One region of the Aquamicrobium soli genome, then DNA from elsewhere that is predicted to be linked to it. Evidence: riboswitches for the same ligand, from Rfam matches in the RefSeq annotation. Region 1 holds a riboswitch; the other holds the start of a gene.

Evidence for each region. Region 1 has a riboswitch for S-adenosylmethionine ahead of metA (homoserine O-acetyltransferase MetA). Riboswitches for the same ligand answer to the same signal wherever they lie in the genome.
Region 2: it holds a riboswitch for S-adenosylmethionine, as region 1 does, so the genes downstream of both, ACFOHJ_RS07165 (O-succinylhomoserine sulfhydrylase) here and metA (homoserine O-acetyltransferase MetA) in region 1, are expected to answer to the same signal.

What each region holds. Positions count from the first base shown of each region.
Region 1 covers NZ_JBHRTK010000012.1:574,301-589,358, forward strand. The annotation lists gene ACFOHJ_RS12580 (ABC transporter ATP-binding protein/permease) at 1-1,434, shown strand, start outside; gene chrA (chromate efflux transporter) at 1,448-2,665, opposite strand; gene metA (homoserine O-acetyltransferase MetA) at 2,695-3,630, opposite strand; SAM riboswitch at 3,684-3,762, opposite strand; gene hisC (histidinol-phosphate transaminase) at 3,861-4,970, shown strand; gene ACFOHJ_RS12600 (prephenate/arogenate dehydrogenase family protein) at 4,976-5,896, shown strand; gene ACFOHJ_RS12605 (DUF2125 domain-containing protein) at 6,004-7,002, opposite strand; gene ACFOHJ_RS12610 (gamma-glutamylcyclotransferase) at 7,134-7,655, shown strand; gene ACFOHJ_RS12615 (aldo/keto reductase) at 7,734-8,681, shown strand; gene ACFOHJ_RS12620 (lysophospholipid acyltransferase family protein) at 8,686-9,480, opposite strand; gene ACFOHJ_RS12625 (LysE family translocator) at 9,619-10,260, shown strand; gene ACFOHJ_RS12630 (hypothetical protein) at 10,232-10,744, opposite strand; gene rlmN (23S rRNA (adenine(2503)-C(2))-methyltransferase RlmN) at 10,741-11,973, opposite strand; gene ACFOHJ_RS12640 (invasion associated locus B family protein) at 12,125-12,628, opposite strand; gene ACFOHJ_RS12645 (YkvA family protein) at 12,893-13,255, opposite strand; gene thpR (RNA 2',3'-cyclic phosphodiesterase) at 13,375-13,965, opposite strand; gene ACFOHJ_RS12655 (arylesterase) at 14,102-14,746, opposite strand; gene ACFOHJ_RS12660 (ABC transporter ATP-binding protein) at 14,810-15,058, shown strand, end outside.
Region 2 covers NZ_JBHRTK010000009.1:67,355-82,412, forward strand. The annotation lists gene ACFOHJ_RS07120 (glycosyltransferase) at 1-669, shown strand, start outside; gene ppk2 (polyphosphate kinase 2) at 635-1,531, opposite strand; gene ACFOHJ_RS07130 (ATP-binding protein) at 1,651-2,790, shown strand; gene phoU (phosphate signaling complex protein PhoU) at 2,888-3,613, shown strand; gene ACFOHJ_RS07140 (GcrA family cell cycle regulator) at 3,629-4,153, opposite strand; gene ACFOHJ_RS07145 (aspartate aminotransferase family protein) at 4,503-5,699, shown strand; gene argF (ornithine carbamoyltransferase) at 5,720-6,631, shown strand; gene ACFOHJ_RS07155 (Hsp33 family molecular chaperone) at 6,737-7,732, shown strand; gene apaG (Co2+/Mg2+ efflux protein ApaG) at 7,824-8,231, opposite strand; gene ACFOHJ_RS07165 (O-succinylhomoserine sulfhydrylase) at 8,251-9,444, opposite strand; SAM riboswitch at 9,499-9,576, opposite strand; gene ACFOHJ_RS07170 (2'-deoxycytidine 5'-triphosphate deaminase) at 9,652-10,746, shown strand; gene ACFOHJ_RS07175 (ABC transporter substrate-binding protein) at 10,841-11,608, shown strand; gene ACFOHJ_RS07180 (M48 family metallopeptidase) at 11,680-12,438, opposite strand; gene ACFOHJ_RS07185 (DUF2852 domain-containing protein) at 12,535-12,978, opposite strand; gene ACFOHJ_RS07190 (benzoate/H(+) symporter BenE family transporter) at 13,095-14,237, opposite strand; gene ACFOHJ_RS07195 (alpha/beta hydrolase) at 14,238-15,008, opposite strand.

The sequences.
Region 1 (15,058 bases):
CTCGTCGCCAAGGCCGGCGCCATCGGCGTCAACCCCGACCAGCGCATGCAGGAGGACACGGGCCACCTTTGCGACCTCACCACGGGCCTCGGCATCGGGCTCCTGCAGGCGACGATCCTGCTCGTCTCCTTCATCGGCGTGTTGTGGTCGCTGTCCTCGGGCTTCGTCTTCCATGTCGACGGCAAGGCCTTCGCCATCCCCGGCTACATGGTGTGGGCGGCCTTCCTCTATGCCGGCTCGGCCTCGTGGCTGAGCTGGCTGGTCGGGCGGCCGCTGATCCAGCAGAACAGCGAGCACTATGCCCGCGAGGCGGATCTGCGCTTTTCCATGATGCGGGCGAACGAGCATATCGACGCCATCGCGCTGGTGCGCGGGGAGGCGGCCGAGCGGCGGCGGCTGGAACTCGACCTTTCCACGCTGCTTTCCGTGATCCGGCGCATCTACACCACCCAGATCAACCTTTCCTGGGTCACCGACACCTATGGCTGGATCACCGTCGTCGCACCGATCCTGGTCGCCGCGCCGGTCTATTTCGCCGGCGACATCTCCTTCGGCGGACTGATGATGGCGGTCGGCGCCTTCAACCAGGTCCATTCCTCGCTGCGCTGGTTCATCAACAATATCGGCGGCATCGCCGACTGGCGGGCGACGCTGATGCGCGTCGCCGACTTCCGCCTGGCGCTCCAGGAGACCGATGTGCTGCACGGCAGCGAAAAGCGCATCGAAATCGGCCGCAACGACAGCGCGACGATGACGTTCGACGCTCTGGAGATCAAGTCGCCGGAAGGCTGCACGCGGCTCGCCAAGCCGCGCGTCGAGATCAAGGCCGGCGAGCGGGTGCAGGTCACCGGCGACCCCGGAGCCGGCAAGACGCTGTTCTTCCGGGCGATCGCCGGCCTGTGGCCGTGGGGCACGGGCCGCATCGGCCTGCCCGCCGGCGAGATGCCGGTGCTGGTGCCGCGCACGCCCTATTTCTCGCCCGGCACGTTGCGCGAGGTGTTCGACCAGATGGCCGGAAACGACGGGCTGGACGACGCCGAAATCCGCGATGCGCTGGGTGAGGTCGGGCTTGGCCGCCTTTCCGCCGCGCTCGACCGGCAGGCGCGCTGGGAGCACGAACTCACCGGCGACGAGCAACGGCTGCTGATGCTGGCCGCGACGGCGTTGGGGCGGCCGAAATGGATCGTCATCGACGATGCGCTGGATACGCTCGACACCGATACGCTGAAGCGGGTGCTGGCGCTGTTTCGCAAGCACCTCGACGGCACCGCGATCCTCAATATCGGCCGGGCGCTGCCCGACAACGATTTCTTCGGCCGGACGCTGACCATCGTCAAGGACAAGGCCGCGCCCGCGCTCAAGCCCGCCAGGGTGCGCCCCGGCGCCATCGAGACGCCGGCAAGCAGCGGCCGGAAGGTCGTCAAGGCGGGATAAGGGGCCGAGGGAGCTACGGCAGCAGGAAGCCGGCCGCCGCGCTGAGGAGGACGATGACGAGCGGCGGCGCCTTCCACGCGACCAGCAGCAGGCCGCCGGCCAGCGCCACCAGCGCATCGGCCGGCCCGGTAACGGTCGTGGAGATCAGCGGATCGTAAAGCGCCGCGGCGAGAAGGCCGACGACGGCGGCGTTGGCCCCGGCGAGCGCCGCCCGCACATTGGCGGCGCCGCTCAGCCGCGCCCAGAACGGCAGCACGCCGACCAGCAACAGCAGGCCGGGCAGGAAGATCGCCACCAGCGCCAGCGCCGCGCCGAAAATGCCGTTCGGGGCAGGGTGCAGCGCGGCCCCCAGGAAAGCGGCGAAGGTAAACAGCGGGCCAGGCACCGCCTGTGCTGCGCCATAGCCGGCAAGGAACATCTCCCTGCCGATCCAGCCGGTCGTCACCACTTCGCGTTCCAGCAAGGGCAGCACGACGTGGCCGCCGCCGAACACCAGCGCTCCTGCCCGGTAGAAGGCGTCGATCACCGCCAGGACATGGTCCGCCGAGAGGCTGCGTGCCAGCGGCAGCAGCACCAGCAGGCCGAAGAACAGCGCCAGCGCGACGGTGCCGGTGCGGTGGGATATGCCGAAATCGAGCGTGACCGGCCCCGCTTCGCCGCTGCCGCGCAACAGCACCGCTCCGGCCGCCGCGCCGCCCGCGATCACCACCAGTTGCATCAGCGGCAGGTGCACGGTCGCGAGCAGGGCGAAGGCGGCGACGGCGATGAGCACGGTGGTAAAACTGCGGCAGAAGCCGCGCGCCATGCCCCATACCGCCTGGGCGACGACGGCGACGGCGGCCAGCTTCAGCCCATGCAGAATGCCCGCCATGCCGGGGCCGTCGAGCACGGTCATGCCACCGGCGAAGGCGACGAGCAGCAGCGCCGAGGGCAGCGTGAAGCCGGCCCAGGCAGCCAGCGCGCCGAGCGGCCCCGCCCGCCACAGGCCGAGGGCGAAGCCGACCTGGCTGCTCGCCGGGCCGGGCAGGAACTGGCACAGCGCCACCAGGTCGAGGTAGAAGCGGTCCGTAACCCAGCCGCGCCGCACCACGAGTTCGTTGCGGAAATAGCCGAGATGGGCGATCGGCCCGCCGAATGAGGTCAGCCCGAGCTTCAGGAAGGCCGCGAACACCTCGCCGGGGTTGCCGCCATGCCGGGCCGTCGAGCTATCGTCCGGCAACGGTTCCGTCATCGGGCCCCCCACGTCACCGCCACCCGGCTCTATGCCGCGGTCACCAGCTTCTTTCCGATCGCTTCCAGGTCGTAGGGCGTGGTCTGGTAGACGCGGTTGATCCAGTTGCCGAACAGGAGGTGGGCGTGCGAGCGCCAGCGGTTGAGCGGCGGCTTGGACGGGTCGTCGTCGGGATAGTAGCCGTGCGGCACCTCGATCGATACGCCGGCCGACACGTCGCGGTCGTATTCCTCCTTCAGCGAGGTGGAATCGTATTCGATGTGGTTGAAGATATAGAGCCGGTTGGCGGTCGCCTCCGCCAGCAGGCAGGGGCCGGTCGCCTCCGATTCCATCAGCACGTCGAGGCCGGCGCCCGGCGGAAGATCGGCTTTGCGCACCTCCGTCCAGCGGGAAACGGGAATGGCGAAATCGTCCGAGAAGCCGGCAAGATAGGGTGACGCCGGCGCGTTATTACGATGTCGGAAGACACCGAAAGCCTTCTTCTCGAGCGTGTGCTTGGGCACGCCGTGGAAATGCCAGGCGGCCGCCATCGCCCCCCAGCAGATGTAGAAGGAGGAATGGACGTTGGTGGTCGTCCAGTCGAAAATCTGCTGGAGTTCCTTCCAGTAGGTCACTTCCTCGAACGGCAAGAGCTCGATGGGCGCGCCGGTGACGATGAAGCCGTCGAACTTGCGGTCCCGCACTTCTTCCCAGGTCTGGTAGAAGGAGATCAGGTGTTCTTCGGAAGTGTGCTTGGCCTTGTGGTTGCCGACGCGCACCAGCGTCAGTTCCACCTGCAACGGCGTTGCGCCCAACAGGCGGGCGAACTGCGTTTCCGTCCGGATCTTGTTCGGCATCAGGTTGAGCAGCCCGATTTGCAACGGCCGGATGTCCTGGCGCAGCGCCGTGCGCTCGTTCATCACGGACACGCCCTCGCGCTCGAGGACCTCATGGGCGGGAAGCTGATCGGGAATCTTGATCGGCATCGGACAAGCTCCAAACAAAAAAGCCGGCGGCGAAAACGCGGCCGGCATGAGCGAACTTGTCATCCTCGGCCTTTTTAGCAACTTCTTTAACGTGGCTGCAAGCCGACCGGCCAAATCACCACGGAACGGCAGTTATGTAGGACCGGCGCGCCGTTGCGTCAACGGTTCTCTCGACAATCCGGGTCACGGCCTGTATGCCGCATCCGCTGCATCTCAACGGAATTCGCGCCATGACCCTTCCCCAGAACGACCGTCCGACGCCACGCGCGGGGATCATGGCCATCGAGGCCTATGTGCCGGGCAAGAGCGCGGCTGCGGCGGGGGTTGCCAAGGTGCACAAGCTTTCCTCCAACGAGAACCCGCTCGGGGCCTCGCCCAAGGCGATCGAGGCCGCGCGCGAAGTGGCGGGCCGGCTCGAATTCTACCCCGACGGCTCGGCCGCGCGGCTGCGCGAGGCGATCGCCGAGGTGCACGGGCTGAATGCGGCCAACATCATCTGCTCGAACGGCTCGGACGAGGTGCTGGGGCTGCTGTCGCAGGCCTACCTGTCGCCGGGCGACGAGGCGATCTTCACCGAGCACGGTTTTCTCGTCTACAGGATCTACACGCAGAGCGCCGGGGCGACGCCGGTCCCGGTGAAGGAAACGGACGAGCGCGCCAATGTCGACGCCATCCTGGCGGCGGTGACGCCGAAGACGAAGATCGTCTTCCTCGCCAATCCCAACAACCCCACCGGCACCTACCTGCCGTTCGAGGAGGTGCGCCGCCTGCATGCCGGCCTGCCGAAGAGCGTGCTTTTGGTGATCGACGCCGCCTATGCCGAATATGTGCGCCGCAACGACTACGAGGCCGGCGTCGAACTGGTGGCGGGCTCGCAGAACGTGGTGATGACGCGCACCTTCTCCAAGATCCACGGCCTCGGCGGGGCGCGCATCGGCTGGATGTATGCACCCACCCATATCATCGATGCGCTGAACCGCATCCGCGGGCCGTTCAACGTCAACGCGACCGCCATCGAGGCGGGCGTCGCGGCGATGCGCGACCGCGCGCATGTCGAGCGCACGGTGGCGCATAACGAACAATGGCTCGCCTGGCTGACCGAGGAACTGACGAAGCTCGGCCTGCGGATCACGCCCAGCGTCGGCAATTTCATCCTGATTCATTTTCCCGATGAGGCAAAGCACTCGGCGGCGAAGGCCGACGACTATCTATCGGCGCGCGGCTATATCCTGCGGCGCGTTGCAGGCTACGGTTTTCCCAACGCGCTGCGGATGACGGTCGGAACCGAAGAAGCCAATCGCGGCGTCGTCGCCGCCCTCACGGAATTCCTGAAAAGCTGAGACAAATGCCCGAACCCATGTTTGAAAAGATCGCGCTGATCGGCATCGGCCTGATCGGCTCGTCGCTGGCGCGCGTCATCGCCCGCGAAAAGCTCGCCGGCCATGTCGCCATTTCCACCCGCAGCGCCGATACGCTGGCGCGTGCCGAGGAACTCGGCCTCGGCGACAGTTACACCACCGATGCGAAAGAGGCCGTGCGCGACGCCGACCTGGTGATCGTCTCGGTGCCGGTCGGCGCTTCGGGCGCGGTCGCCGAGGAAATCGCGCCGGCGCTGAAGAAGGGCGCCATCCTCACCGATGTCGGTTCGACCAAGGCCTCCGTCATCGCGCAGATGGAGCCGCACGTGCCGGAGGGCGTGCACTTCATCCCCGGCCACCCGCTCGCCGGTACGGAAAAATCCGGTCCGGACGCCGGCTTTGCCGAACTGTTCAAGAACCGCTGGTGCATCTTCACGCCGCTGCCCGATACCGATCCGGCGGCGCTGGAAAAGCTGTCGGAGTTCTGGCGGCGCTGCGGCGCCAACATCGACACCATGGACCCGGCGCATCACGACATGACGCTGGCCATCGTCTCGCACCTGCCGCACATCATCGCCTACAACATCGTCGGCACGGCGGACGACCTGCAGACGGTGACGAAATCGGAAGTCATCAAATATTCGGCTTCCGGCTTCCGCGACTTCACCCGCCTGGCGGCTTCCGACCCGACCATGTGGCGCGATGTGTGCCTGCACAACAAGGACGCGATCCTGGAGATGCTGGCGCGCTTTTCGGAGGACCTCGCCTCGCTGCAACGCGCCATCCGCTGGGGCGACGGCGAAAAGCTGTTCGACCTGTTCACCCGCACCCGCGCCGTGCGCCGCTCGATCATCGAGGCGGGGCAGGACACCGACGCGCCCGACTTCGGGCGGCAGGCGGGGAAGTAGCGGGGAAGTAAGGGAGTAAGGGAGTAGTTGATACTGCCTGCGGCGCGTCAACTATCCATCGACGTTTTCCAGCGGCAAAAGCAAACTCCCCTACTCCCCTACTCCCCTCATTCCACCGGCCCGATCTTGCCGAGGGGGATGAAGCCGAGCGATATCCTGCCCTTGGCGATCTTGAGCGGCATCGACGGTTCCTTGCCCATGAAGGCGAGCGCGGCGAAACCCTGCTGGATCTGCTGTTCCTGTTCGGGAATGGCGGTAGCCAGTATGGTGGCGACAGTCTGCGGGTCCTTGATGCGGATCATGAGGTCGGCGTCGATCAATCCGTCGTCGCGGACCGCGACCGGTCCCGAAACCTGGACGGCTGCGCTGCCGGACGAAAGCGCCACCTGCCGAAGGGTCAGCGACTGGCCGCGCAGGCTTTTCACCGGCGTCGCGAGCAGGGCCATTCCGTTCTTCACGGTGGCCTCGATCATGCCGTCGAGCGGCGGGAGCGTGCGCCCGTCGATCGCCTCGGCATCGACCTGCAATTCGCCGAAGCTGATCCTGGCATCGAGGTCCTGGCCCTCGGCCGGCCGTAACTGCGCCTTGGCCTTTGCCGCGCTGAACAATTGCACGGGATCGGTGTCGTCCTGCGGGTCGGTCTGGCCGGAAAAGCCTTCCGCCTGGAACGCCAGCTTCCGCTGCGCCGGCCACATAAGGCCGGTGGAGACGTGCATCCTGTCCCAATCCAGCCAGAGCGGCTCCATGCCGGGCGCGCTGGTGCGCAGCGGGCCGGTGATGTCGGCGCTGGGCGAGAGCGGCAGGTAGAACGGCGCGGCGGCCGTTACCGCGCCGCTCGATGCCGCCACGTTTCCGGCGTCGTCCTCATAGGCGACGCTGTCGCAGGAAACGGCCAGCCGGATCGGAAAGCCGCCGACGGCCATGTTGGCGCAGTCGGCGCGGATGCCCTGCGCGGCAAGCTCGGCAATAGTGCCGTCGACCTCGGCCCTGACCTTGCCGGCAAGGTAGAACCAGCCGGCGCTATAGGCCGCGAAGACGAGGACGACGATGGCGGCAAGCCAGGCAAGGCGGCGGGATTTCGGCTTCTGCGTCAGGGGAGCGGTCATGCTTGGTTTTTTCTGCGATCCATGAAGGTTGGAAGAACGTTCCGTGGAAGCCCATATCAGGAGACGGGACAGTCTGGACAAAAACCGGTTTTGGCGCGACATCGCGGATAGTGACGAACAGGCTTTTCGATATGGGCGATTTTTGGGTTTTTGGCTACGGTTCGCTGATGTGGCGGCCCGGTTTCGCCCATATCGAGGCGCAGCGCGCCCGGCTTTTCGGCTACCGTCGCGCGCTTTGCATCTATTCCTTCGTCCATCGCGGTACGCCTGCCCGGCCGGGCCTGGTGCTGGGCCTCGACCGGGGCGGCTCCTGCGTCGGCATGGCGTTCCGGGTGCCCGGTGATTCGCGCGCAGAGGTGGTGGCCTACCTGCGCGCGCGCGAGCAGGTGACGGGCGTCTATCTGGAGCGCCTGCTGCCGCTCCGGCTGGAGAACGGCGACAGGGTCGAGGCGGTCGCCTACATCGCCGACCGCGGGCACGAGCAATATGCCGGCGCGCTGGCCGCCGCCGATGCCGCAGCGGTGGTGTCGGGCGCCATCGGCCAGTCCGGCAACAACGAGGCCTATGTGACGAGCACGCTCGAACATTTGCAGGCGCTCGGCATCCGCGACCGCTGGCTGGAGGACGTCTGCGGGCAGATCACGGCTGTGTGATCGGCGCGAGAGCCCATAGCTGTTAAACCGGTCCCAACGGACCGCGCCCTCCAGCATTCACGAGAACGGAGAAGAACCTTGGAAACACGACGACTGGGTCGCACCGACCTTACCATCGCGCCATTGGTTTTCGGCGGCAACGTGTTCGGCTGGACGGCGGACGAAAAGACCTCCTTCGACATGCTCGACCGTTTCGTCGATGCCGGCTTCAACGCCATCGACACCGCCAATTCCTATTCGCGCTGGGTGCCGGGTCATAAGGGCGGGGAGTCCGAGACCATCATCGGCAACTGGATGAAGGCGCGCCGGAACCGCGACCGCATCGTGCTGATCACCAAGGTCGGGTCGGACATGGGGCAGGGCAAGAAGGACCTGTCCGCCGCCCATATCGGTGAAGCCATCGAAGCCTCGCTGAAGCGGCTGCAAACCGACATGGTCGATCTCTATCTGTCGCACTGGCCGGACCCGACCGTGTCGCATGAGGAAACGCTCGGCGCCTACCAGAAGCTGATCGCCGCCGGCAAGGTGCGCTTCATCGGCGCCTCCAACCTCGATGCCGGGCAGATGCGGGCGGCGCTCGACGTCGCCCGGCTGCGCGACCTGCCGCGCTACCAGGTGCTGCAGCCCGGCTACAACCTCTACGATCGCGCCGAGTTCGAAGGGCCGTTGCGCGACCTGTGCGTGGCCGAGAATCTCGGCGTCATCAGCTATTACAGCCTGGCCAAGGGCTTCCTTTCCGGAAAATACCGCAGCCGCGACGACCTTGGCAAAAGCGCGCGCGGCAGCGGCGTGCAGGAATACCTCAACCCGCGCGGCATGCGCATTCTGGCCGCGCTCGACACCGTGGCCGCGCGCCACAAGGCGGTGCCGGCCGAGGTGGCGCTGGCCTGGGTGATGGCGCGGCCGGGCATCACCGCGCCGATCGCCAGCGCTACGAATCTCAATCAGGTGGAAAGCCTGATCCGGGCGGCGTCGCTGAAACTGGCGGCCGACGACATGGCCGAACTGGAAAAGGCTTCCGCGTAAGCGCTCAGGCGGTGGCGGTATCGCGCAATTGCCGCAGGCGCTCCACCGCCGTCGGCGGCAGGGGCGGCGGATTGTCGGCCTCGGATGCCTCCATCAGAAGCTTGTCGCAGGCCGCCTCCGTCTCGCCGATCAGCCGCGCCATGAACTCGTCCTTGCCGAGCCCTGGCGGGATGGCGGGGAGGAAGCGGGCGTGGATGGTGCCGGGAAAGCGCAGGAACTTCCGGCGCGGCCAGTAGAGCCCGGCGACATGGGCGACCGGCACCACCGGCAGGCCGAGCTTGTTGTAAAGTTCGACGATGCCGTATTTGTAGGCGGGCTCTGCGCCGGGCGGGCGGCGCGTGCCTTCGGGATAGATGATGAGCTGGCGCGGGTTGCGCTCGAGCTCGGCACGGGTGGACGAAACCACCATCTTGAGCGCCTTCGAGCGGCTGCCGCGATCGACGGGGATCATCCGCATCTTCTTGATGTACCAGCCGAAGAAGGGAATCCAGGTCAGTTCCCGCTTCAGGATGTAAAGCGGATCGTCGAGATAGGGGAAGAAGGCGATGGTGTCCCAGAACGACTGATGCTTTGGCGCCAGGATGAAGGAGCCCTCCGGCAGGTTCTCCAGCCCGGTGATGTCGCTGCGGGTCCGGGCGATCTTTTCGTAAAGCCACAGCGAACTGCGCGACCAGAAGCGCGGGATGAACCAGGCGCGCTTGCGCGGCGACAGGAAATAGATCGGCGTCCACAGGATCATCTGGATGATCATGCTGGCGTAGAAGGCGGCATTGAACGCCAGCGAACGAATCTGAAGCATGCGAGACGGCCCGGTAGTTGCGTTCATGCTGGTTACACCAAGGCCAGGGAAAAAGGAACGCGGCAGGGAAGGTCCCCGGCCGCTGGCGCGCATGGCCGCGTTGCGCTATAGGCTGCCGGTGCCGCCGGTGTTCTTGCCATGACCTTCGTTCCCGATATTTCGACGCTGCTTCAGTTCGGCGTCGCCACCGTCATCCTGGCGCTGACGCCGGGACCGGACATGACGCTCTTCGTCAGCCGCGCGTTGAGCCAGGGGCGCGGGGCGGGCTTTGCCTCGATGGCCGGGGCGTTCTCCGGCATCCTGGTCCATACCACGCTCGTCGCGGTCGGCATTTCGGCGCTGATCGTCGCTGCTCCGATGGCCTTCCTCGCGCTGAAAATCCTGGGGGCGGCCTATCTGGTCTATCTCGCCTGGCACGCGCTTTCGAAGGGATCTGCCTTCACGCCGGCCACCGGCAGGGAGCCGCGCCTCTCGCTGGCGCGCAGCTTCTCGGCCGGCCTCGGCGTCAACCTGCTCAATCCGAAGATCATCCTGTTCTTCATGACCTTCCTGCCGCAGTTCGTATCGGCCCACGACCCGCACGCGCCGGCGAAGCTGTTTTTCCTCGGCCTCCTGTTCATCGCCATCTCCATCCCGATCACGGCGCCGGTGATCCTGGCGGCGGAAAGGTTTTCGGCGGCGATGAAGGCGAACCCGAAGGTGACCCGCGTCATCGACTACCTGCTTGCCGGCGTGTTCTCGGCCTTCGCGCTCAAGATCCTGGCGGCCCAGACGAAATAGAGCCACCGCGCTCGTCCGTGCTGCGCCAGTTGCCGGCCGAGCGGCCCGCGCACAGCCAGTAGGCGATCCCGCCGACGATGCCGCTGCCGACCAGCGAGGCGACGAGGCGCGGCGTCGTTATGCTGTCTTCTGCTCCCGTGCCGGTTTCAAAGCCGATCGCCGGGCCCTGCCAGAACAGGAGGGCGACCGCCAGCCCCACCGCGCCTCCCGCGAGCGCGTAGAAGAGCCAGTTGCGCTGGCCGGACACTTCGCCGACGAGAATGGCGACGGCGGCCGGGGTGAAGGCGAAATAGCCGACGAACAGCGCCACGAACGGGACCGAGAAGAAGAGCGAGCCGATGACGAAGGGCGGCGCCTCGCTCGGCTGCAGGCCGGCGGCGCCCAGCGCCAGAAGGTGCAGGAAGCCGCTCGCCGCCAGCGTCGCCACCCCGTAGCCGATCACGATGACGGCAAAGCGGCCGATATAGGTCAGGATGCGGCTCACGCCTCGCCGTGGCCCGCGATCATCATCGCTTCCAGCGCCAGCCGGTCGACCTTGCGCATGCGCTCGGATTCCGACTTCAACTGGCCGCAGGCGGCGAGGATGTCGCGGCCGCGCGGCGTGCGGATCGGCGAGGCATAGCCGGCATTGTTGATGAAGTCGGCGAACTTCTCGATCGTCTCCCAGTCGGAGCACTGGTAGTTGGTGCCCGGCCACGGATTGAACGGGATCAGGTTGATCTTGGCCGGAATACCCTTCAGCAGTTTTACCAGCGCGCGGGCGTCGTCGAGCGAGTCATTGACGTCCTTCAGCATCACATATTCGAAGGTGATGCGGCGGGCATTGGAAAGGCCGGGGTAGGCCCGGCAGGCCTCGATGAGCTGGTCGAGCGGGAACTTCTTGTTGATCGGAACCAGGAGGTCGCGCAAATCGTCGTTGGTGGCGTGCAGCGAGATCGCCAGCATGACGCCCAGTTCCTCGCCGGTGCGGTAGATTTCGGGAACGACGCCGGAGGTGGAAAGCGTGATGCGGCGCTTCGACAGCGCCAGCCCGTCGCCGTCGGAGGCGATCAGCAACGCCTTCTTCACCGCCTCGAAATTGTAGAGCGGCTCGCCCATGCCCATCATGACGATGTTGGACACCTTGCGGCCCTCGGCGGGCACGATGGCGCCGGCCGGCGTGTCGCGGTCGGGAAAGTCGCCGAGCTTGTCGCGGGCAGTCAGCAACTGCGCCAGGATTTCCTCGGCGGTCAGGTTGCGCACCAGCTTCTGCGTGCCGGTGTGGCAGAACGAGCAGGTCAGCGTGCAGCCGACCTGGCTGGAGATGCACAGCGTGCCGCGTCCTTCCTCCGGGATGTAGACGGTTTCGATCTCGACCGGGCGGCCGGCGCCGCGCGGGGGAAACCGGAACAGCCATTTGCGGGTGCCGTCGGTGGAAATCTGCTCCTCGACGATCTCCGGCCGCGCGATACTGAAGTGGCGGTCGAGGTCGGCGCGCAGTTCCTTGGAGATGTTGAACATGTGGGCGAAGTCGGAGACCCCGCGCACATAGAGCCAGTGCCACAGCTGGCTGGCGCGCATGCGTGCCTGCTTTTCCGGCACGATGCCGGCGCCAACCAGCGCCTCGGCCAGCTCGGCGCGCGAAAGGCCGATCAGCGAGGTCTTGTCGGCCGCCGCATCGGGGCGGAGCGCCGCGCGGGCGGCGTGGGTGGAAAGATCGAGCGATAGGGTCATGGCGGCGCTTATATGGGGACGGCGCAAGGCCGGTCCAGCAGGGAGCGTGAAATCAAGCGCCGCGCATAGCACAGCTTTGCGGCCGAGTCATGCGACGACGCAAAAAGGCCGGACGCGAGCGCCCGGCCTCTAGATGCAATGCCGCGGTTTTCTACTTGCAGTTGGCGATCGAGCTCAGCGCGGCCGAGATGCCCTTCAGCGAAAAGACATAGTTGGTGGCGTTGCCGCGGCCGGACTTGGCCTGCACCTTCATGTCGCGGCCGGCCTTCATCGCGGCGATCAGCACCGGTTCCTCGGCGGCGTTCTCGACCCACGCCGACTTGCCGCGCGTGAACATGGAGAACGACTTCTTGTCGATGGTGACGGTCGCCTTCGAGCCTTCCTGGAAATTGTAGCCGGCAATGAATTGCGGCTCGTAGGAAACCTGCTGGCCGGGCCGCTGGCTGACGAAGAAGAACATGTCGCCATGGTCGAGCGAGGGCGGCTGCTTGTCGGTGGGGACCGTCAGCACATAGCAGACCTTGCCGCCCGATGCCTGGTAGCTGTAGGTGCCCCAGGCGTCGTGCTGGCCGATCTTCGTCGCCTGCTGGGCAAAGGCGGGAGAAGCCGCCGCCAGCATGCCAAGGCCCGAGATGAGTGCAATCAATCCGCGCATCGTGTTTCCCGTAGTTCAAATTATGCGGAGACAGGCCGGCTCGGCGCCCTGCCGTTCGCTTCATTTTGATTTAATCTGGGTTACCAAAGGATGAAGTCCCTTCGAGAAAAGGACTCCCGCCATCGACAAACCGCCACCATTGACGCGCCCGCCGTCTTGCCTGGCGACCGGCGCGCTGTCCCTTTGCCGACTTGAAGGGCAGAAAACGGCAAGAGTTTGTCTTTTCGGGCGGCGGGCTCCGGCGAGGCTGCCGAGCGGCGGCGCTCAGCCCTGGTCGGCGATGGCCTCGCGGGCGGCCAGGCGGTGCTCCGGCGTGATATGGGCGCGCACCGCCGCGATCGCCGCCGCCAGTACGGCGATGTCGTCGGTGAAGCCCAGCCCGAGCATGAAGTCAGGCACGGCGTCGAACGGCAGCACGAAATAACCGAGGGCGGCCAGCAGCGTGGCCTTGGCGCGCAGCGGCGTCCTCTTGTCCAGCGCGCAGAAGTAGGCGGCGACCACCTCTTCCATGAAGGGAAGCCGCAGCGCAGCCTTCTTCGCCGTGCGCCAGAAATTAGCCCGCACCTCGTCCTCGCCGGCGACCTTGTCGCCGAAACCGAAGAGATTGAAGGCCGATTTTTGCACCATTCTGCTGTCTCCGTCAGGGGTAGCGGATTGCCGCGTCGCACAGGATGTGGGGAACAAGGCGCTCCACCGCAAGCAGAAAGCCGAAGCGGTGGAGTCGCGCTCGTCGGGCGTCCGCCGCCTCAGCGCAGGAATTGCGACAATTCGCGCCCGGTTTCCGGCTGCTGGCGCGTGTCCTTGCCTGACAGCGGCCAGGCCTCCTCGATGACATAGGGGCCGCCGCCGACCGAATCGCGCGACGACATCAGCACGAAGCGCCCGACCCGGAACGGCAGGGTGGAGAAATTGCCGCGCGCCGACAGGTAGCGCGCCACTTCGGCGGGGCTCGAATTGCGCAGCCGCGCCAGCGTTACGTGGGGCATGAACTTGCGCGGGTCGGCGGGAACGCCGAGCCGGTGGCAGATGCGGTCGATCTCGGCCTGCAGGGCGACGAGGTCGGGAGAGGCGCTGACGCCGGCCCAGATCGCATGCGGTTTCTTCTGGCCGAAGGCACCGACACCCGACAGCGCCAGGGTGAAGGAAGCCCGGTGCACCCGGTCGAGCGCGTCGGCGATGTCGTCGGCGACATGGCCTTCGACGTCGCCGATGAAACGCAGCGTCAGATGGTAGTTTTCGACGTCGACCCAGCGGGCGCCGGGAAGGCCGCCCCGCAGCAGGGAAAGCGAAAGGGCGGCATCGCGTGGAATTTCGAGGGCGGTGAAAAGACGCGGCATGATAAGCCTCCCTTCATCGAATCGAATTCTTGCCGACAGCGAATCACCGATGGCACGGTGGGGCAAGGACTTTATTGGTGGCGGTCGCTTGTGAAGTTTATGAGACGGAAAGCCTTTCACCTCGCTTTGGTTGCGTTCAGGAGTTTCCGGGCAGCGCGGCAAGGGCCTTTTCGACAGTCTGCAGGATGCCCTTGACCATCCGGTCGATCCCCTTCGCGTTGGGATGCATGCCGTCGCTGAGTTGCAGCGCCGGGTCGCCGGCCACGCCATCGAGGAAGAACGGATAGAGCGGCGCGTCGTATTTCGCGGCGAGCCTGGGATAGATGCCGTCGAACGCCTGCCGGTAGGCTTCGCCCAGATTGGGCGCGGCCAGCATACCGACCAGCACCACGGAGATGTTGCGCTCCTTGAGCCGCGCCATCATGGCGTCGAGGTTCTTTTCGACGATATCCGGCGACAGGCCGCGCAGCATGTCGTTGGCGCCGAGTTCGAGGATGACCAGTCCGGTGCCGTCCGGGATCGACCAGTCGAGGCGCGACAGGCCGCCGCTGGTGGTGTCGCCCGAGACGCCGGCATAGTCGACGGTGACGTCATGGCCGTCGGCGCGCAAGGCCGCCTGCAACCGGTCGGTAAAGCCTTCGCCCGACGCGAGGTCGTAGCCGGCCATCAGGCTGTCGCCGAAACCGACGATCGTAATCGGCTCGGCCGAGGCGGGCCGAGCCAGGAGGCTTGCGGCGAACACAAGGGCGAGACAGGCTGAAACCAGATATTTGAAAGCCATGCGGCAGGCCCCATATGACCAAGGCATTCTTCGCCTCCATCTCCCATATAGGACGATTTATCCGTGGCAGAAGCCGTCATTGAGCTGAAAGACGTGTCGCTGACGCTCGGCGACGGGGCTTCGCGCGTGCATGTCCTCAACGGCGTCAGCCTCGATGTCGAAAGCGGCGAGGTGGTCGGCATCGTCGGCCCGTCCGGGTCCGGCAAGTCCACCCTTCTGATGGTGCTGGCCGGCCTGGAAAGGGTCGATGCGGGCACGGTGCGCATCGCCGGGGAAACCCTAAATGCCCGGAGCGAGGACCAGATCGCGTCG
Region 2 (15,058 bases), on a different contig from region 1:
TTCCGCCGCGAGGCGCTGGAGGCGGCCGGCGGCTGGGACCCGTTCAACGTCACCGAGGACGCGGACCTCGGCATGCGATTGAAGCGCCTCGGCTACCGAACCGAGATCATCTCATGCCCGACGAACGAACCCGCGCCGACGCGTTTCAAGGTCTGGCTGCCGCAGCGTACGCGCTGGTTCAAGGGCTGGACGCAGACGTGGCTGGTCCACATGCGCAATCCGGCCCGGCTCGCCCGGGAACTCGGCTTCAAGTCCTTCCTGATCGCGCAGGTCCTGTTCGCCGGCATGCTCGCCTCGGCGCTGCTTCATCCATTGCTTCTGGCCACCTTCGCCTATTTCAGCATCACGCTTCTGTTCAGCCGCACGATAGGTACCTTCGGCACGACCCTCCTGGCGGTGGACGTGGTCAATATCGTAAGCGGCTACCTGTCGTTCCTGCTGCTCGGCTGGCAGACGCTGTCGCGGCGGGAACGCCGGGGCTTCTGGAAGATCGTGCTGTTCACGCCGCTCTACTGGGTGATGCTTTCGCTGGCCGGATGGCGGGCCGTCTGGCAGTTGTGGCGCAAACCCCATCACTGGGAAAAGACGCCGCACGAACCGGTCCGCGGCGCCAGCTCCCGCCGGCCACCACAGCCTATTTTTTCAGGAACGCCGGCCCTTCGCCGATGATCTTGCCGTCTTCCTCGCCGACGGCGTCGAGGTCGCGCCCGTCATAGGGAAGCGAGCGCAGGATGCGTCGCATGACGGCGATGCGGGCGCGGCGCTTGTCGTTGGCGCGCACGATGATCCACGGCGCAGCCTTGGAATGCGTGCGCTCCACCATCTGGTCGCGAGCCTCGGTGTATGCGTCCCATTTGGCGATGCCGGCAATGTCCATCGGCGAGAACTTCCAGCTTTTCAACGGGCTGTGCCTGCGGTCGTGGAAGCGGTCGAGCTGCGTTTCCTGGCCGATGTCGAGCCAGAACTTGAAGAAATGGATGCCCTCGTTGTGGATCATGCGCTCGAAATGCGGCGTCTCCTCGAGGAACGCCTCATGCTGAGCCGGCGTACAAAAGCCCATCACCGGCTCGACGCCGGCGCGATTGTACCAGGAGCGGTCGAAGGTCACGAATTCGCCGCGCGTCGGGAAATGCGAGACATAGCGCTGGAAATACCACTGCCCGCTTTCGACCTCGGAGGGCTTCGGCAGGGCGACGTTGCGGGCGGTGCGCGGGTTCATGTATTCGCGCAAGGCGAAGATGGTGCCGCCCTTGCCGGCGGCGTCCCGGCCCTCGAACAGCGCCAGCACCCGGTGCCCCGCCGCCTGCATCCAGGCCTGGGCCTTGACCAGTTCCACCTGCAAGGCCTCGAGCGTCGCGTCGTAGTGCTCGCGCTTCATCTTCTTGTCATAGGGATAGCCGCCAGTGGTAAGCTTGTGATTCTCGACCCAGTCGGGCAGCTTCGGATCGTCGATGTCGAATTCCCTTTCCTTGCCGCGCACCACGATCTTCATCGGGCCAGCGGGCGTGGAGTCCTGTTCGGCATTTTTCATCGGCTATCCTTTCCGGCTTCGGGCGACATGCTATTGAGAGGCCGGATGGCGGTAAAGCGGGAAGTTGGCGGGCGAGCGATGGGCAGGCATCTTACGGAATCGGGGAGTTCACGGCTTCCATGAGTGCGGGCAACGACCGCCGGCCCTGGGCCGCAGCCGTGCTTGACTGGCTTCGCGGCAAGCCAGGCCCCGCAGCGTCCGGGGGCAGCCGTGGCATCGAGGCCCCGCAGCTCCAGTCGCTTTCCGGCGAGTATCTCGCCGCCGCCGTCACCGACCCGCTGCTGGTCTTCGACGGCAATGCCGTCCTCGTGCACGCCAACGCAGCCGCGCTCGCGGCCTTCGGCGGCATCGTCGAGGGGATGGCGCTGCCGCTGCGCTTCCGCGCGCCGGAAATGCAGGCGCTGTTCGACGCCGTCCTGACCGGGGCGAAGGCCTCGCATACGGTCGACTATACGGAGAAGCTGCCGGTAGAGCGCAGCTACAGGGCAAGCGCCTCGTCGGTTGGGCGCGGCACCGGGCTCTATGTGCTCCTGTTCAAGGACCAGAGCGAGACGCGCCGCATCGACCGCATGCGCGCCGACTTCATCGCCAATGCCAGCCACGAATTGCGCACGCCGCTCGCCTCGATCACCGGCTTCATCGAAACGCTGCGCGGCCCGGCCCGCAACGACGCGGCGGCGCGGGACAAGTTCCTCGCCATCATGCAGGAACAGACGACGCGCATGGCGCGCCTGATCGACGACCTCCTGTCGCTGTCGCGTCTGGAAATGAAGCCCTACCTGGCGCCGGGCGCCGAGGTCGACGTGGTCAAGGTGGTGAACGACGTCCTCGATTCACTGGCGCCGCTGGCGAGCGAGAACGGCCTCGTCATCGAGCGGCGGTTCACCGAGGAAACCGCGTCGGTTCCGGGCGACCGCAACGAGCTGTTCCAGGTGTTCGAGAACCTGTTCGAGAACGCCTGCAAATACGGGCAGGACGGCGACCGCGTCATCGTCTCCATCGACCGGGGGCACGAGGGGCCGACGCCAACCATCGACGTCACCGTGCGCGACTTCGGGCCGGGGATCGCCGAGGAGCACATCCCGCGCATCACGGAGCGCTTCTACCGCGTCGACCCCGGCAGCGGCGCCCCGCGCAAAGGCACCGGCCTCGGCCTCGCCATCGTCAAGCACATCCTCACCCGCCACAACGCCCGGCTGACGATCGCATCGGAACCCGGCAAGGGCGCCGCCTTCACCGTGCACCTGCCGGCCGCGTGAGCGGCGGCAACGGCCCGCCTTCTTTATTCTGTCATGCGGCTGGCGTATGAGCAGAGGATCGAGAGGGCCGTTGTGCCCGAAAAGCGGGGGTTCGCCGATGCAGTTCGCGCACATCGCCAGCGCCTATTCCGGAGAGCTGGACTATCTGACCAAACGCATCGCCGCGATGGGCGGCCATGCGGAGCGGATGGTCGAGCAGGCGATCGCGGCGCTCGTCCACGGCGATCCCAGCCTTGCCCAGAAGGTCGTGCGCGACGACAGCGTGCTCGACGAAGCGCAGCGCGAGGTCGACGACAAGGCCATCGTCATCATCGCCCGGCGCCAGCCGATGGCGCGCGACCTGCGCGAGGTCATCGGCGCGATCCGCATCTCGGCCGACCTCGAGCGGGTCGGGGACCTCGCCAAGAACGTCGCCAAGCGCGCGGTCGTGGTCGCCGACGGCGGCCAGCCGACGCGGCTTTTCCGCGGCATCGAGGCGCTGGCCGACCTGGCGCTGGCGCAGCTCACGCAGGTGCTCGACGTCTATGCCACGCGCGTGGTCGAGAAACTGGGCTACATGCGCGACCGCGACGACGAGATCGACGCCATGTACACGTCCCTGTTCCGCGAGCTCCTGACCTACATGATGGAAGATCCGCGCAACATCACGCCGTGCACGCATCTTCTGTTCTGCGCCAAGAACATCGAGCGGATCGGCGACCACGCCACCAACATCGCCGAGACGATCCACCACATCGTCACCGGCGAGCAGATGCCGGCCGACCGCCCCAAGGGCGACAAGACGGCGCGCATGATGGTGTTGCCGCCGAAGCCCACCGCCTGACGGAGCCGGGCTGCGTTAGCGGCTGCGGCGGCGCTCCGAGGCCGGCTGGAACGCCAGCCGGGCATGGTACCTGCAATAGGGGCCGCTTTCCCCGGCATCGTTGCCGCAGAAATGGAAATCCTCCGACAGCGGATCGCCGTTCGGCCACTTGCAGGTGCGCTCGGTAAGCTCGACGAGCTGCAGGTGGCGGGAAATCGGGACGACGACGTTGTCCGCCTCGGGACGGACGTAGGAACGCGCCACCGGCTCGGCGTCGAACTGCACCTGCAGCGCGGTCGCGCCGACGGAACTGGTGACGTGGCGCGGCGTGCTCGCGGCGCGCGCGGCCGGCTTGGCCGTACCGGTGCCCGAGGACGCGGCCTTCTTCTGGCGGGCGGGCGCGGCGGTGGCGCGGCCACGGCCCGAAAGCTTCAGCCGGTGCACCTTGCCGATCACCGCGTTGCGGCTCACTCCGCCCAGCTGGGCGGCGATCTGGCTGGCGCTCAGGCCCTCGGCCCACAACTTCTTCAGAAGTTCTACACGCTCGTCAGTCCAGTTCATGTGACTGCACTCCTGTTCAGCGTGCGAATGCAGAATCCCTCTACGCCCCGGCTCACGCCGGGAAAAACACCACATATACGGGATGACGGGGTCTGCCGCACGAAATCTAGCTATTTCTTGAATACAACTACCTTATGGGCTGACTCTGTGACAAGAGTCCCGGAAGCAACACGAATCGGTTTTTTGGGTTTTCCCCAACTTGACCGACTGCTGTTGGAGCCTTCACCACCCTGATGCCGTCAACTTGTCATGCGACCTTTTCATTGACTTGACGGTGCGAAAACGGGATAAGCCGCAGAGGCCGCCGCGTGGGCGGCTTTTTGGTTTTCCGGTTCCGGAGACGGATATAATGAGCGGTTCGCCGATTTACGAGACCTTTGCCCGCGTGCCCCTGGCATTCGAGCGCGGCGAAGGCGCCTTCCTGTTCACGACGGACGGCGAGCGATATCTCGACTTCGCGGCGGGCATCGCGGTGAACGCGCTCGGCCACAGCCATCCCCACCTCGTCGCGGCGCTGACCGAGCAGGCGGGCAAGCTCTGGCATGTCTCCAACCTCTACGAGATTCCGGCGCAGACGCGGTTGGCCGAACGACTGGTCGAGGCCTCCTTCGCCGACAAGGTGTTCTTCACCAATTCGGGGGCCGAGGCGCTGGAATGCGCGATCAAGACGGCGCGGCGCTACCACTACGTCAGCGGCCATCCCGAGCGCTTCCGCACCATCACCTTCGAAGGCGCCTTCCATGGCCGCACGCTGGCCACCATCGCCGCCGGCGGACAGGAGAAGTACCTCGAGGGCTACGGGCCCAAGGTCGAGGGCTTCGACCAGGTTCCGTTCGGCGACCTCGAGGCGGTCGAAAAGGCGATCACGCCCGAGACCGCCGCCATCCTGATCGAGCCGGTACAGGGCGAAGGCGGCATCCGCGCGGTGCCGGCGGCAACGCTGAAAAAGCTGCGGGAACTCGCCGACAAGCATGGTCTCCTGCTCATCTTCGACGAGGTGCAGTGCGGCGTCGGCCGCACCGGCAAGCTGTTCGCGCATGAATGGGCCGGCATCGCCCCCGACCTCATGGCCATCGCCAAGGGCATCGGCGGCGGTTTCCCGATGGGCGCGTGCCTTGCCACCGACGAAGCCGCGCGCGGCATGACGGCCGGCGTGCACGGCACCACCTTCGGCGGCAATCCGCTGGCCATGGCGGTCGGCAACGCCGTGCTCGACGTGGTGCTGGCAGAGGGTTTCCTGGAAGACGTGCAGCGCAAGGCACTGCTCTTGAAGCAGGGGCTGGCGGCAGTCGCCGACGAATTTCCGACCGTGATCGCGGATATCCGCGGCAGCGGCCTGATGCTCGGCCTCAAATGCGTGGTGCCGAACAAGGACCTCAACAACGCGCTGCGCGACCAGCACATGCTGGCCGTGACGGCGGGCGACAACGTCATCCGCCTGTTGCCGCCGCTTACCGTCACCGACGGCGAAATCCACGACGCGCTGGCGCGCCTCCGCGCTGCGGCCGGCAGCCTTGCCGGCACCGCCGCCGTCGCCGCCCAGTAACAGATCCCCGGAACCATCCGATGAGCCTTCGTCACTTCACCGACCTTTCCGCCCTATCGGAAAGCGACCTGCGCGCCATTCTCGACGACGCGGCCGCCCGCAAGCAGCGCCTCAAGGCCGGCGAGCGCTCGAAGCCGCTGGCAGGCAAGGTGCTGGCGATGATCTTCGAGAAGCCGTCGACGCGCACCCGCGTTTCCTTCGACGTCGGCATGCGCCAGCTCGGCGGCGAGGCGATCATGCTGACGGGCACCGAGATGCAGCTCGGCCGCTCCGAAACCATCGCCGATACCGCCAAGGTGCTGTCGCGCTATGTCGACGCGATCATGATCCGCACCACCGAGCACCAGCGCCTGCTGGAACTGACCGAGCACGCCACCGTGCCGGTCATCAACGCGCTGACCGACGACACCCACCCCTGCCAGATCATGGCCGACGTGCTCACCTTCGAGGAGCACCGCGGCCCGATCGCCGGCAAGACCTTCACCTGGACCGGCGACGGCAACAACGTGCTGCATTCGCTGATGGAGGCGTCGGCCAGGCTGCGCTTCAAGGTCAACGTCGCCGTGCCCGAAGGCAGCGAGCCGATGCAGAAATATGTCGACTGGACCAACGCCAACGGCGGCAAGGTCTCGCTCTTCCGCTCGGCGGAAGAGGCGGTGGCGGGAGCCGACTGCATCGTCACCGACGCTTGGGTGTCGATGGGCCAGGAACACCGGGCGCGCGGCAACAACGTCTTCCTGCCCTACCAGGTCAACGCCGAGCTGATGGCGAAGGCGAAGCCCGAAGCGCTGTTCATGCACTGCCTGCCGGCCCACCGCGGCGAGGAAGTGACCGACGAGGTCATCGACGGGCCGCAGTCGGTGGTCTTCGACGAAGCGGAAAACCGTCTCCACGCCCAGAAGGCCGTGCTGGCCTGGTGCCTCGGCGCTTGAACGGCGCTGCCGTGATGCCTATTTGGGGGCGATCACTGCAACACCTGACCTGTCCGATCCGCCCCGTCACGCCGCGACGGCGTGGATGGATGGCGGAGACGTTTCATGCTGGAAGCCCTTCACGTGACTGAACGCCCCTCGAAGCTTGGCGAATTCGGCCATGCCGGCGACGACCACGTCGTTCCCTTCGCCGTCGACGCGCTCGACGTTCGCGGCCGTGCCGTGCAACTCGGGCCGATGCTCGACGCGATCCTTTCGCGCCACGCCTATCCGGAACCGGTGGCGCGGCTCCTGGCCGAAGCCTGCGTGCTCGCGGTGCTGCTCGGCACCTCGCTGAAATTCGAGGGCAAGTTCATCCTGCAGACCCGTACCGACGGGCCGGTGGACATGCTGGTGGCGGATTTCTCCACCCCGCATGCGCTGCGCGGCTATGCGCGCTTCGACGCCGACCGGCTGGAAGCGCTGCTGGCGGCCGGCGAAGGCGACCAGCAGACGCTGCTCGGCAACGGCGTGCTGGCGCTGACCATCGACCAGGGCGAGCATACGCAGCGCTACCAGGGCATCGTCCAGCTTGACGGCGTCTCGCTGGAGGAAGCCGCGCGCAGCTATTTTCGCCAGTCGGAGCAGATCCCGACCGAGCTGAAGCTGTCGGTCGCCAAGCTGGTGACGCCGGGCTCCGCCGAGCAATGGCGGGCGGGCGGCATGCTGGCGCAGTTCCTGCCGGAAGCGCCGGAGCGCATGCGCCTGCCGGACCTTCCCGGCGGCGACGGCGACACTGCGGCCGGTGTGCCGGTGGACAATGCCTGGCAGGAAGTGCAGGCGCTGCTCGCGACCGTCGAGCCTACCGAACTGATCGACCCCACGGTCGGGGCCGAGCGGCTGCTCTACCGCCTGTTCCACGAACATGGCGTACGGGCCTTCGACGGCGTGCGCGTGGCCGACCAGTGCTCGTGTTCGCGACAGAAGATCAAGGCGATCCTCGACGGCTTCACCGCCGAGGAAATCCGCGACAGCACCGAGGACGGCAAGATCAGCGTCGCCTGCGAGTTCTGCTCCACCACCTACGACTTCGACCCGGCGGAATTCTCGCCGGCGAAGTAACCGCGGTAACCGCGCCCCTCCATCGCTCGCGATGCGGGAAGCTGACCGCGACACCATCATCCCGGCCAAATAGGATTCCGGGATGACGGCGTCAGTTCACCGTTCTTTTCTCGCCCGGCAGGTCGAGCGAGAAAGCGGGGATGGCAATGTCGAACGTCTTGCCCCTGCCGTCCTGCATCGTATAGCTGCCGACCATGATGCCGGAGGACGTCGGCAGCGGGCAGCCGGACGTATACTGGTAGCTGTCGCCGGGGTTGAGTTCGGGCTGCTCGCCGACGACGCCGGCGCCGCGCACCTCCTCCACCCGGCCGTTGGCGTCGGTGATGTGCCAATAGCGCGACAACAACTGCACGACGCGGGTGGAGCGGTTCTCGATGGTGACCCGGTAGCCCCAGACATAGCGCCCCTGCGTAGGGTCGGAGCGTTCTTCCAGGTAGAACGGCTCGACCTCGACCGCGATGTCGTCGGTGACCGCGCTGTAGCGGTTCTTGCCGGTCATCCTGTCCTCGCCTGTCCGTTCACCGGGTCGCGGCCAGCGCCCGGTCGATATCTTCCAGCAAATCGTCGACGTCTTCCAGCCCGGCCGAGAAACGCAGCGTGCCGGCGCCGATGCCGAGTTCGGCCCGCGCCTCGTCGCTGACGTTCTTGTGGGTGGTCGTCGCCGGATGGGTGATCAGGCTCTTGGCGTCGCCGAGATTGTTGGAGATCAGAACGATGTCGAGCGCGTTCTGGAAGGCGAACGCCGCCTGCTTACCGCCCTTCAGGTGGATGCAGATCAGCGTCGAGCCGCCCTTCATCTGCTTGCTGACGATATCGGCCTGCGGATGGTCGGCGCGGCCGGGATAGATGACCTGCTCGACCTCCGGCCGCCCGGCCAGGAAATCGGCGATGCGGGCGGCGTTTCTCGTCTGCTGGGCAACGCGGATCGGCAGCGTCTCCAGGCCTTTCAGCAGGTTCCAGGCGTTGAACGGCGACAGGCTGGGGCCGGTATGGCGGAAATAGTTGTGCAGGTTCTCGTCGATCCATTCCTTGTCGGAGAGGATGATGCCGCCCAGGCAGCGGCCCTGCCCGTCGATGTGCTTGGTGGCGGAATAGACGGCGACATGCGCGCCGAGTTCCAGCGGCCGCTGCTGCAAGGGGGTGGCGAAGACGTTGTCGACCACCAGCCGCGCGCCGATCGAGGTGGCGAGGCTCGCCACGGCGGCGATGTCGACCACTTCCAGCGTCGGGTTGGCCGGGCTTTCGAGGAAGAACAGCTTCGTGTTGGGCCGAACCGCCTTTTCCCAGTTGGCGATGTCGCGCCCGTCGACCAGCGTCGCCTCGATGCCGTAGTTCGGCGCCAGCGTCTCGACGATCCAGCGGCAGGAGCCGAACACGGCGCGCGCGGCGACGATGTGGTCGCCGGCCTTCAGGCTGCACAGGATGGCGGCGGCCACCGCAGCCATGCCGGAAGCGGTAGCGCGGGCGTCCTCGGCCCCTTCCAGCGCGCACATGCGCTGCTCGAACATGGAAACGGTCGGGTTGGCGTAGCGCGAATAGATGAAGCCGGGCTCCTCGCCCTTGAAGCGGGCCTCGGCGGCCTCCGCCGTCGGGTAGACATAGCCCTGGGTCAGGAAGATCGCCTCGGACATCTCGCCGAACTGCGATCGAAGCGTCCCGGAGTGCACGAGTTGGGTTGCCGGCTTCCAGTTACGCTTCTTGTCGGTTGTCATCGATGGACCTCAAAAACAAAAACCGGTCGCGAGAAATCGCCACCGGTCCAAACGGCCTCGCGGCCAGCGGTCCTTTAGCGACTTGTTTAACGTGGCTGCAAGCCGACCGGCCAAATCACCACGGGATAACGCCCCTTTATTCCTCGCACCTGCTTGCGTCAACCGCCACCGGCACTATGAAATTCCTGCCAAACTGCGGAGTAGCTCTTGCGCAAGACAGGCATCCTTCCCGACCAGGACATCGCGGCGCTGTTCCAGGCGGCGGCGCTGAAAAGCGAACGCGCGCTGGACCACGACCAGATCCAGCCGGCGAGCCTCGACCTCAGGCTCGGCGAAAAGGCATGGCGGGTGCGCGCCTCCTTCCTGCCCGGCCCGGAGCATACGGTCGCCGACAAGCTCGAACGGCTGAAGCTGCACGAATTCAGCCTGGCCGAGGGCGCGGTGCTGGAAACGGGCTGCGTCTACATCGTGCCGCTGATGGAAAGCCTGGCGCTGCCGGCGGAAGTTTCGGCCTCGACCAACCCGAAGAGCTCCACCGGCCGGCTCGACATCTTCACCCGCGTCATGACCGACCACGGCCCGGAATTCGACAAGGTTCCGGCCGGCTACAGTGGCCCGCTCTATCTCGAGGTCAGCCCGCGGACGTTCCCCGTCGTGGTGCGGGCCGGCTCGCGCCTGTCGCAAATCCGGTTTCGCCACGGCCATTCGCTGCTTTCGGAAACCGAGCTGCACGCCCTGCACCAGGCGCAGACGCTGGTCGCCACCGACCCGCCCAACATCTCGGGCGGCGGCATCGCGCTGTCGATCGACCTGGCCGGCGACGAGAACGGACTGATCGGCTATCGCGGCAAGCGCCACACCGGGCTGATCGACGTGGACAAGCGCGCCGCGCAGGACGTGATCGACTTCTGGGAGCCGCTCTACAAGCGGCGCGCCGGCGAACTGGTGCTCGATCCCAACGAGTTCTACATCCTGGTCAGCCGCGAGGCGGTGCATGTGCCGCCGCTCTACGCCGCCGAGATGACGCCGTTCGACCCGCTGGTCGGCGAATTCCGCGTCCACTATGCCGGCTTCTTCGATCCCGGCTTCGGCCATTCGGCGGCGGGCGGCGCCGGCAGCCGCGCCGTGCTGGAGGTGCGCAGCCACGAAGTGCCGTTCATCCTCGACCATGGCCAGATCGTCGGCCGGCTGGTCTACGAACACATGAAGGAACGGCCCAAGGCTCTCTACGGCACCGACCTCGGCTCCAACTACCAGGCGCAGGGCCTCAAGCTCTCCAAGCATTTTCGCCCGGCCCGCTGAGCCGCGCTGCCTGCAATACGAAACGCTTGTCTCGCCTGCAGCGGCGTGCTTGGGTGAATCAGGCTGAAAAGCCATCCATTCAAGGGAGAAGCGAATGAAAATATCCAGATGGCTGGCCTGTGCCGTCATAACGGCCAGCATCGGCCTGATCGCCGGCACGGCGTCAGCCGAGAAGATCAAGATCGGCACGGAAGGCGCCTATCCGCCCTTCAACAGCCTGACCGCCGACGGCAAGCTGGAAGGCTTCGACATCGACATCGCCAACGCGCTGTGCGCCCAGATGAAGGCCGATTGCGAATTCGTCGTGCAGGACTGGGACGGCATCATTCCCGCCCTCCAGGCCGGCAAGTTCGACGCCATCATCGCCTCGATGAGCATCACCGAGGAACGCAAGAAGCAGGTCGCCTTCACCAAGAAATACTACACCACGCCGCTGGCGGTCGCCGCGCTCAAGGACAGCGAACTGGCCGCCACCGATCCCGACGCCATGGCCGGCAAGACGGTGGGCGCGCAGGCCTCGACCACGCAGGCCATCTACGCCCAGGATTTCTACACCAAGGCCGGCGCCGACGTGAAACTCTACCCCACGCAGGAAGAGGCCGTGCAGGACCTGATGAACGGGCGCCTCGACGCCGTCATCTCCGACAAGTTCGTGCTGACCGACTGGCTGAAGAATTCGTCCGACGGAAGCTGCTGCAAGCTGATCGGCGACGTGAAGGGCACCGAAACCGAAGCCGGCATCGCCGTGCGGCAGGGTGACGACGCGCTGCGCGAAAAGCTCAACGCCGCCATCGACGCCATCGTCGCCGACGGCACCTACAAGAAGATCCAGGCGAAGTATTTCGACTTCGACATCTATTGAGAACAGCGCGATAGACGATCGAAGGCCCTGCAGCGACTGCGGGGCCTTTTTCGTCGGGCAGTATCCTTGTCTTATTCGAACCGGATTGCCTGCAGCGCGCCGCCATTGCGCTTCAGCCATGCCTTGCAGCGCTCGGTGTCCGGGCAGAGTTCCCCGCACAGTTTCCAGAACTTCGGGCCGTGGTTCATCTCCTTCAGATGCGCCACCTCATGCGCGACCAGGTAGTCGATCACCGCCGGCGGCGCCATCATGATGCGCCAGGAGAAGGACAGCGTTCCATCCGAGGTGCAGGAGCCCCAGCGGCTCGTGGTGTCCCGGAAGCGGATCGCCTTGGCCTTCCTGCCGGCGGTCGCGGTATGGCGGGCCACCAGCCCCTCGATCTCCCGCCTCGCCTCGCGCTTGAGGAAGTCGGCGACGCGGCGCGGCAGGTGCAGCCGCTCGCCATGGACGACGAGGCGCGGGCCGTCCTCGCCTTTTTCGACCGACACCGTGCCGCGCCTTCCCGGCTCGTGGACGACGAGGTGCGGCACGCCGCGAAACGGCACCTTGATGCCCGGCCTGACCTGCGGCCGGTCCGGCACCTTGGCCAGCCGCTGCTCCAGCCAGCCCTGATGCCGATGCAGGAATTTCTCCACCTCGCCCTGGCGCAGGCCGGGCGGCACCGTGATGCGCAGGCCCTGCCCGCCGGCATCGATGCGCAGCGTCAGGCGGCGCGCGCGCTCGTTCTCCACGATGCGCAGCGGCAGGGTGCGGCCGGCGACCGTGTGCTCGCGCGCCTCGACCGGCGCGCGCGAAGGTTTGGTCAGGGTACGGAAGAAGCCGAAGGACATGGGCCGGACGATATGCGATTCGAGCGGTTTCAGAAGAACAAAAAAGAAACGGCGCCGCGGGCGCGGCGCCGTTTCAGATCGATGTGGCCGGTCGGCTCACTCTTCGGTCGGCTTCGGCGTGGTCGTCGGGGCCGTCGACTTGTTGCGGTTGGCCATGAAGCGATCGAACTCTTCCTGGTCCTTGGCCCTGCGCAGCTCGCGCGCATATTCGTCGAATTCCTCGCGCATCTCGTCGAGCTTGCGGCGCTCTTCGTCGAGACGGGCCAGCTCCTTCTCGCGCCAGTCGTCGAAGGCGACGTTGCCGGTGCGGGCAAAGCCGCCATGGCCCCAGCGCGCCGCCTTGTCGGAACCGCGCCGGCAACCGGCGAAGATGCCGTCGGTGGCGCGGTTGACATCGCGCTTGAAACCGTCGAGCCGGTCACCCCAGATGATATAGGCCAGCATGGCCAGGCCGAGCGGCCAGAACACCACAAAACCCAGCACCATCAGCGCAATGGTCGCCGGCGTCCAGGCCGGGCGGATCAATGCAGACGTGTTCATGTTCTCCCGTTCCTTTTGTTGAGGGCAGCCGGAGCGGCTGCTTGCAATCGACATGGGAACGCAAAAACGGCGATTCAAGACGATCGCCGGCAAAACCAGACAAGGGTTTGAAGCGGCTACTTCTTTTTCAGGCGATCGAGCGCCAGCACCAGCAATCCGCCGACAAGCCCCCAGAAGGCGGAGCCGATGCCGAACAGGGTGAGACCCGAGGCCGTGACGGCGAAGGTGATGGTCGCGGCCATACGCTCGTCGGCATCCTTGAGCGCGATCGACAGCGCGTTGGCGAGCGAGGCGACGAGCGCCAGCCCCGCCACCAGCACGATCAGGCTTTGCGGCAGCACGGCGAAGATCGCCACCAGCGAGGCCCCGAAGATGGCGAAGATCAGGTAGGCAAGCGCATAGAACGGACCCGTCTTCCAGCGCTGGGCGGGGTCGGGGTGCACATCCGGCCCCGTGCAGATCGCTGCCGAGATGGCGGCGAGGTTGGTGGTCGAGGCGCCGAACGGCGCGGTCAGCACCGACCCCAGCCCGGTCACGCCGATCAGCGGCCCGGGCGCCGGATCGTAGCCATCGGCCTTGAGCACGGCCAGTCCCGACAGGTTCTGCGAGGCCATGGTGACCAGGTAGAGCGGGATCGCCAGGCCGACGACCGCCTGCACGGTGAACTGCGGCGCAATCAGCGTCAGCGTCGACAGCTCCGGCGCGGGCAGGCCGCCGACGCGCCCGGTGAAAAAGGCGAGCGCGCCGCCGCCGATCAGCACCGCCAGCACCGACAGCGAAGGGTTGAACAGGCGGATGAGGAAGAAGGCCGCCATCAGCGGCAGGATCAGCCACGGATCGGCGGGGATGGTCTTGACCGCCCCGATGGCGAAGGTGACGACGATGCCGGCCAGCATGCCCGAGGCGACCGAGCCCGGTATCTTGGCGATCAGCCGGGTCAGCGGCCGGAACAGGCCGGTGACGACCAGAAGCACGCCGGTGACGAGGAACGCGCCCACCGCCTCGCCCATGCTGAAGCCAGTGCTGGCGGCGATCAGCGCCGCCCCCGGCGTCGACCAGGCGGTGATGACCGGCATCTTCGTGCGCCAGGATAGCCACAGCGTTTCCACCGCCATGGCCAGGCAGATCGCCGTCACCCAGCTCGCCGTCTGCAATTGGGTCGCGCCCACGGCATCCGCCGCGGCGATGATGATGGCAAGGGTGCCGCCAAAGCCGACGATCGCGGCGACGAAAGCGGAAACGGGAATGGAAATACGCACTTACGCGGCCCTCTCCACCATCGCCTCGACGGTCCGCAGCAGCATGTCGAGATCCTGCGGCCGCGACAGGCGATGGTCGCCGTCGGGAACGAGCGAAAGGGTGACGTCGTCGGCGGGCAGCAGGCCGACCAGCTTCAGCGCATGGGCCGGCGGCACGTCCGGGTCGGCCAGCCCCTGCAGGACATGGACGGGACAATGGGTGTCGATCGGCCCGGTCATCACGAGGTTCTTGCGGCCGTCCTCGATCAGCGCGCGGGTGTAGAGATAAGGTTCGTCCGAATAGTCGGACGGCTCCTCGAAATAGCCCTTTTCGGCGAGGTCGCGCTTCTGCGCGTCGTTCAATGCCGGCTCGACCAGTTCGGCGGTGAAATCGGGCGCCGGCGCCAAAAGCACCAGGCCCGCCACGCGATGGTCGCCCGCCTTGCGCAGTTCCTGCACCATGCGCAGCGCGATCCACCCGCCCATCGAGGAGCCGACCAGCACCTGCGGGCCTTCGGTGAAACGCCGGAAGACCGCGAGGCTTTCCTCCAGCCAGCGCGAGATGGTGCCCTCGGCAAACGCCCCGCCCGACTCGCCGTGCCCGGAATAGTCGTGGCGCACGAAGGCGCGCCCTGCCCCGGCCGCCCATGCGGCGAGCGCCTCGGCCTTGGTGCCGAGCATGTCGGATCTGTAGCCGCCGAGCCAGACCACGCCGGGATTTTTCCCGGGCTGGTGGCGGACAGCGATCCGGCAGGAGCCGACATCGATGGATGCAGCTTCAGTCATGGTCATGGCCTGTTTCTCCGTGGCAGACCTTGTGCCACAGGGCCGGCGCCGAAAAA